DNA from 2 places in the Halobacillus sp. ABA4_118 genome. Region 1 is predicted to be linked to the other one. Evidence: a T-box and tRNA genes for the amino acid it is inferred to sense, from the RefSeq annotation. Region 1 holds a T-box; the other holds one or more tRNA genes.
What was found. A T-box is a leader RNA that pairs with one kind of tRNA and senses whether it is charged. The one in region 1 lies ahead of argS (arginine--tRNA ligase), so its partner is inferred to be a tRNA-Arg.
Positions count from the first base shown of each region.

Region 2: it has a tRNA-Arg gene. The T-box ahead of argS (arginine--tRNA ligase) is inferred to sense a tRNA for this amino acid. The anticodon was not compared.

Region 1 is NZ_JBSWWS010000001.1:2,277,365-2,280,784, forward strand. It holds gene argS (arginine--tRNA ligase) at 1-1,635, opposite strand, end outside; T-box leader at 1,678-1,892, opposite strand; gene ACXAGL_RS11265 (polyprenyl synthetase family protein) at 2,592-3,420, shown strand, end outside.
Region 2 is NZ_JBSWWS010000001.1:508,347-511,766, forward strand. It holds gene ACXAGL_RS02685 (sugar-binding transcriptional regulator) at 1-471, opposite strand, end outside; gene ACXAGL_RS02690 (glutaredoxin family protein) at 626-847, opposite strand; gene ACXAGL_RS02695 (hypothetical protein) at 920-1,144, opposite strand; tRNA gene ACXAGL_RS02700 (tRNA-Arg) at 1,398-1,473, opposite strand; partial or broken gene clpP (ATP-dependent Clp endopeptidase proteolytic subunit ClpP) at 1,850-2,437, shown strand; gene ACXAGL_RS02710 (HPr family phosphocarrier protein) at 2,538-2,792, opposite strand; gene whiA (DNA-binding protein WhiA) at 2,920-3,420, opposite strand, start outside.

The DNA.
Region 1 (3,420 bases):
CTTCAGTACGATGGCAAATGCGTAAACGAGCGTCAGGCGTTCCTGTTGGGAAGCGGAGCCGATAATTTTTGATTTGGCATAAAAGTGATTGAATGTTCGGGCAAGGTCCAGCAGGTAACGGGCAATTTTAGAGGGATCATTGGTCGTACAGGCCATTTGAGTCATTTCTGGAAATGCACGGACCGCCTTTACTAATGGCCAGGCTTCAGGGTCGTCAACCGCCGGCTGCGGAGTGTCTGCCGAAAATCCGCCTTTACGTAAAAGCGAGCATGCGCGGGCATGAGTGTACTGCAGATATGGACCGGTATTTCCTTCAAAAGTAAGCATATCCTCGAGAGAAAATTCAATATCATGACGTCGATCCTGCTTTAAATCGTGAAAAATCACGGCTCCAACTCCGACTTGGCGCGCTGTTTCTTCAGGATTCGTGAGGTTGGGATTTTTCTCTTTCATATTCAAGAGTGCCTGCGCTACGGCTTCCTTCAGAGCTTCTTCCAACAAAACCGTCTTCCCTTTTCTCGTAGACATCTTTTTTCCATGCTGCAGAATCATCCCGAACGAGACATGCTCCAATCGGTCTGCCCACTCAAACCCGGCCTTTTTCAATACAAGCTTCATCTGCTGAAAATGAAGGGACTGTTCACTGCCAACAACATACAGACTTTTTTCGAAAGGATAAGACTGATAGCGGTCGATGGCGGCAGCGAGATCACGGGTGGCATACGTAGTGGTGCCGTTGCTTTTACGGATCAGACAAGGGGGCATTGTATCGCCCAGTTGAACCACATCCGCTCCTTCTGATGTTTCCAACAGACCCTTTTCCTCCAAAAGTTTGATGACAGGCTCCATTTTGTCCGTATAATAAGCCTCACCACGAGTCCAATCAAAATCCACTCCAAGCATTTCATATAACGTGTTGAATTCGTTCAGGGAGGCTTCGCGGAACCAGTTCCAAAGGGTGAGCGCCTCCGGGTCCTGGGATTCCAGCTTCTTGAACCATTCTCTGCCTTCTTCAATGAGGGAAGGTTCTTCCTCGGCAGCTTCGTGGAATGTCACATATAGCTTAGTCAGTTCCTTGATTGGATCAGCTTCGACGACATCTGGATCGCCCCAGCGGGTGTAGGCGGCCAGAAGTTTCCCGAACTGTGTCCCGTAATCTCCGATGTAGTTGACCTTTACGGGAGTATAGCCACACTTTTCCATGAGATTGGCCAGGGCGTTTCCAATGACGGTAGAGCGGAGGTGACCCATGGAGAAGGGTTTGGCGATGTTCGGAGAGGACATATCTAAGACTACGTTTTTCCCCTCCCCAAAGGTATGGCTGCCATAAGCTTCAGGGTCCTCAAGAACTTGATTCAACGTATGTTCGGTAATGAACGAGCGGTCAAAGAAGATGTTGATATAACCACCCTGGACCTCTACCTGATCAAAAACAGGGTGGTTCAGTCTGGAGGCGATTTCTCCTGCAATGATGACTGGTTTTTTACGCATCGACTTGGCTAGAGCGAAGCAGGGGAAGGAGACATCCCCAAAGGATGCCTTTTTCGGTACCTCCAACATGGACTCCACCCATTCGCGTGGATAATCCTCTCCGAGTATGTGAGATATTTGAAGTGCTGTCATTTGCTTTTCCATTTATGCTCCTCCTTTTCCATATAAAAAGGCCCCGTCTCTAAAAAAAGAGACGAGGCCTGGACTCGCGGTGCCACTCTTATAGCTGAATGTAAATCAGCCGCTTGAATTTGATAACGGGGTGTCCCCGGATCTTCCTACGTGTGTTTCAGAAGACCATCTCCAAAGTCCGGTTCACCGACAGAAGGACATCCGGGCTTCCACCACCCCCGGTTCGCTGTGACCTTCCCGCCGGCTACTCTCTTTGTCATTGATTTTGAATAGTTGAAAAGATTATATCGGATTTCCAGCGACGATGCAATGTTTCATGTAAAAAGGGTCCATGTGGTAATGCGGGGCGTGATACGCGCCAACGTAAGAAGCCGCGTTTTGTAAAAATACAGTAAATAGGCCTCCATAACGATCGGTTCTGGAATAAATTTCATAAATTTTCACATTTTAAACTGGGTATATAAACCCTTTTAATTCCCATAAATTTATAATGATCCAGTTCATGGAAAATAACGTGTGTAAAAAGGCGCATATGAATGAGAGCGGTTTCTTTTATCCTGTCAGAAAATGAACCATTCGATGGTGTTTAGGCAAGACTGCCTGATAAGTAAAGCCGGCTTATCATTTGTTTATACAAAACATTCATGAATGCTCGAACGTATGGGACAGCGATGTACGTCTGTTGTGCTGTTTAAGGAGTATTTGAAAAACATCTTTCAAGCAGGAATAGGAAACTTTGATTATGACAAATAGATAACATTTGTATGACAAATAGATAACACTTCCATATAAGCCTGTGAGAAAGTAAATCCATCACCAACGAGCGGAGGATGTACGCATAGGAAGATGGGGGAGGAATTTTCTATCTAATTACATAATACTTTACTACCTTTTGACGTTTATTCTTGATGTGATAGTGTTGTTTTGCAATCAGATTTCGACACATTTTTTGGAAAGGGAGGTGACGTATGGGAATGATTCCGAGTTATTCACCCGACCGTTTATACAGCATGATGGTTCAAGCGGTGAAGACTCATTTGAACGAAGCCGTCCTTGCCCGGATGGCTGAGCGGTTTATCTCCTATAAGAAAGCAGAAGGGTTTTCCTTTTCGCCGTTGACGCAGCTGCACTTTCATATCCATAGCAGGAAAAAGCATGAAGGGGTGTATGTTCTATCGGCAGCTATCGAGTTTTTAATACTGGCTCTCGATATCCTGGATGATCTTCAGGATGAAGATGCTGGCGATAAACCTTGGAGTCAGGTGTCTTCTGCCTCCTCGATGAATATTTCGACGGGGTTTTTGATGCTGAGTATGCAGCTGATGCATGAATCCCCTTTTCAAAAAGAAACATCTTCGGATGCTCTTCAGGCCATGCACCAGCAGGTCCTGCAGGCGGTGAATGGTCAGCACGCCGACCTGAATGAATCCGCTTCTACGGAAGAAGAGTTTCTAAGGATGATCAGGCGGAAATCCGGTTCGCTGATGGCATGTGCCTGTATGGCCGGAGCAGCTTTTCAACAGAATGAAGATCTTTCAAGCGTTCGTTTGTATGCGGAGAGTTTTGGAATTGCGGCTCAGTTAGTGAATGACCTGCAGGACATTGTGCGTTTCGATGCTAAAAATGATCTCATTAACAAGAAGTGGACCCTCCCTGTATTTCTGCTCCTGCGGGAAAGCAGTGAGGAAGCCGGCTGGATACGTGATTACTATGAAGGCCGTGTCGATCAATCGTTTATCACAGATAGGAAGCAGCTTTTATTTGAGTGGGTATCCCGGTCCCCTGTCAAACCATATA
Region 2 (3,420 bases), 1.8 Mb from region 1:
GGCAACGGATGCCATCGTTGTTCCACCTGTAATGGCAATGGCCTGTTCAGGACTCATATGGTCTTTCAAATACTGGACACAAGCTTTTCCCATCTCTTGTTTTACCCAATTGAGCTCATCACTATCACCAGGAACAACAACAACGTAATCCAGATTTAATTTATCCTTCAACTGTTGCTCCAAAACCTTAATGCCTGTAACTTCCTTTATAAATTCAGCCAGCTGCTCAAGGATGTTCTGCCCCTCATAGCTGAGATGCATGCCTCTTGATGTAATTTCAACAGCTCCCTGCTGATTTAAGAAGTCCACCTCGCTGCGTACCGTCCGTTCGGCAAGATTGACGTTTTCAGCCAATGCTCTTCTTCCGACGGGCTGCATGATCTGGATGTAATGAAGCAGCTGATAGCGCCTCTGAATAACGTCCAGGACATCAGGGAATAATTTTTTTTGTAGATCGATGAACGCTCGCATGGAAAAAGCCCCTTCTTTGATAAAAACTGCCGACTGGGATGAATTACGTCCCAGGTAGTCATATTATGTCCCGCTAGGAGCAAAAAAATATCTCATTACATTTTTTATCTTAACAGTGAGGGGGTACGGGTGCAAGCAGAAAACCCATGGTTTTTTATTGTAAACGCTTTTGCAGCTCAAAGTAATCAATGGTCCGATAGTCCAGTTCCTCCTCATTGATCCTCACGACTGGTATTTCGAGAAAATACTTCTCATGGAGCTCCGCGTCTGTTTCGATGTCTACTTCTGACACTTCCACAGAAAACAAAGACAACAAGGCCCTCACTTCATCACACAACGTGCATCCGTTCTTCCTATACAGAACGACTGTCTGCATGCCATCCCCTCCCCTTATTCTATCTCTTTTGTACAGGACTTGTTCCCATCTCACAATAAAAAGGACACACATTCAAGATGCGTGCCCTTTTTTATCATAAAAGCCATTATCGATTTTGAGTTTTCTGCGATGTAAAAATTCCGCCAACCCTTCGCCTACATAGTTTTCCGGAGTTCTTTTCAGTAACTCGTAATTAAACGACAACTTCTGCTGCTTCTGCATATCAAACACGTGAATCCGCCGGTCTTCAGACACTTGTTCGGTCGCCAAGATTTTGTAACGGATTAGGTTTGTCATAGATACCCCTCTTCTAAATAAAGCGAAAAGTCCTACAGTACATAAAATAATCATAACATACGACGCCTCATTTAGAAACTACATTGGAATAACTTACCCAAATAAACGTTCGTATAACTGTCGTAAGATTACTGTTCATAAGATGTTTAAATAACATGCATGTAACTGTCTGCTTTATCCTACTATTATTGTACCATAATAATACAGGGAATAAAAAAATAGACCTTCCAAAAGGAAGGTCTATTTTAGACAGCGCGCCTGAGAGGATTCGAACCCCCGACTGACGTAGAACCGGAATCTACCGCTCTATCCGACTGAGCTACAGGCGCAGAAGCGACATGCAAATACTATTATAATGAATGACCACTGATTACGCAACCCGTTTTTGAAAAATAATTTCTTTTGGTACGTATACTTATGATAAAACGATCCGCCGGGGCCCTGGAACTCCACGGGCCCTTCCTGCACAGTGACCAGGAAATGAGATCTTTAAACATGTACATAGAAGGTCATCGGATGTTCCACGGATTTTTATATCCTACGTTTATTACAGACAATTAAGGGTATGATGGTAGAAGGAATCCGTCTCTTCCGTCTGATTTAACGGCTGCGGATATCGTCGATTGTTTTTGTTTGACCTTTATTGACCTTAAAGGTATGATGAATGTATCTCAAAGATAATCAAGTGATGATAAGGAGGAACTTACAATGAATTTAGTCCCTACAGTTATTGAACAAACAAACCGGGGAGAGCGTGCTTATGACATCTACTCCCGCTTACTTAAAGACCGGATCATTATGCTCGGCAGCCCGATCGATGACAACATCTCGAACTCTGTTGTAGCTCAGCTGTTGTTCCTTGCAGCAGATGACCCTGAAAAAGATATTTCCCTATACATTAACTCACCAGGTGGTTCCATTACTGCAGGAATGGCGATCTACGATACGATGCAGTTCATCAAGCCGAACGTATCTACCATCTGCACAGGTATGGCAGCATCTATGGGTGCTTTCCTTCTGAACGCTGGTGAGCCTGGGAAGCGTTACGCTCTTCCAAACAGTGAAGTCATGATCCACCAGCCACTAGGCGGTACACAGGGTCAGGCCTCTGACATTGAAATCCACGCAAAGCGTATCATCAAAATGCGCGAGAAACTGAACCAGATTCTTGCCGAACGCACAGGTCAGCCGTATGAGGTCATCGAACGCGATACAGACCGTGACAACTTCATGTCTGCACACGAAGCTGTTGAGTACGGACTAATCGACAAAGTGATGGAAAAGAACGTTTAATAACATCTCTTGAAAATCCGCTGGAGTTCCAGCGGATTTTTTATGTTTTATATGAGAACGTTCTCTTATTCGACACGTTCATTGATTCACATAATGAAGCTTACGCAGGCTGCACAAATGCCGTTAACATTTGAATGGCCTGTTCTTCATCAGACCCGTCTGCGATAATTTTCACTTCTTCGTCGGTGCCTACCGCAAGACTCATTAACCCCATGATACTTTTTGCATTCACACGTTTTTCCTCTTTTTCAATGAAGATGTCCGCGGAAAATTTATTAGCTTCCTGAACAAACAAGGCAGCAGGTCTTGCCTGAAGGCCGGTTTCCAATTCGATTTTAATCGTTTTTTCCAACACTGGTCATTCTCCTTTCTTGTTCACACCACTTTTTGTAAGCGTTATCAAATGGGTGAAAAAAGAACGCTCTCCTTACGAAAGCGTTATAATTGTCTTTTATTATAGCACGAATGAATCCGAAGATGAATCAGTTTCTGGACTTTTCTGTGACTTCACCTTTTCTAACCCGGTCAGCGAATTCATCAATTTTTCTCAGTCTGTGGTTAATGCCGGATTTACTGATTGTTCCGCCTGAAACGTATTCCCCTAGTTCCTTCAGTGAAACTTCCTGGTACTCAAGACGAAGGGAAGCAATCTCCTGAAGCTTATCCGGAAGAGCCTCCAGTCCTACTGTCCGTTTGATGAATTTTATATTCTCCACCTGGCGGAAAGCCGCCCCAATGGTTTTATTCAGATTGGCCGTCTCGCAGTTCACCAGACGGTTTACGGAATTTCTCATGTCTCTTACAATCCGGACATCTTCAAACTTGAATAACGCCTGATGGGCGCCGATGTTGCTGATCAGCTCTGTGATCTTATCGGCTTCTTTCAAGTAAGTGATGTATCCTTTTTTCCTGCTCAGCGTGCGGGCATGCAGGTCAAAGCTGTTCATCAGCTTACACAACGCCTCGTTGTGTTCCTCATCAGC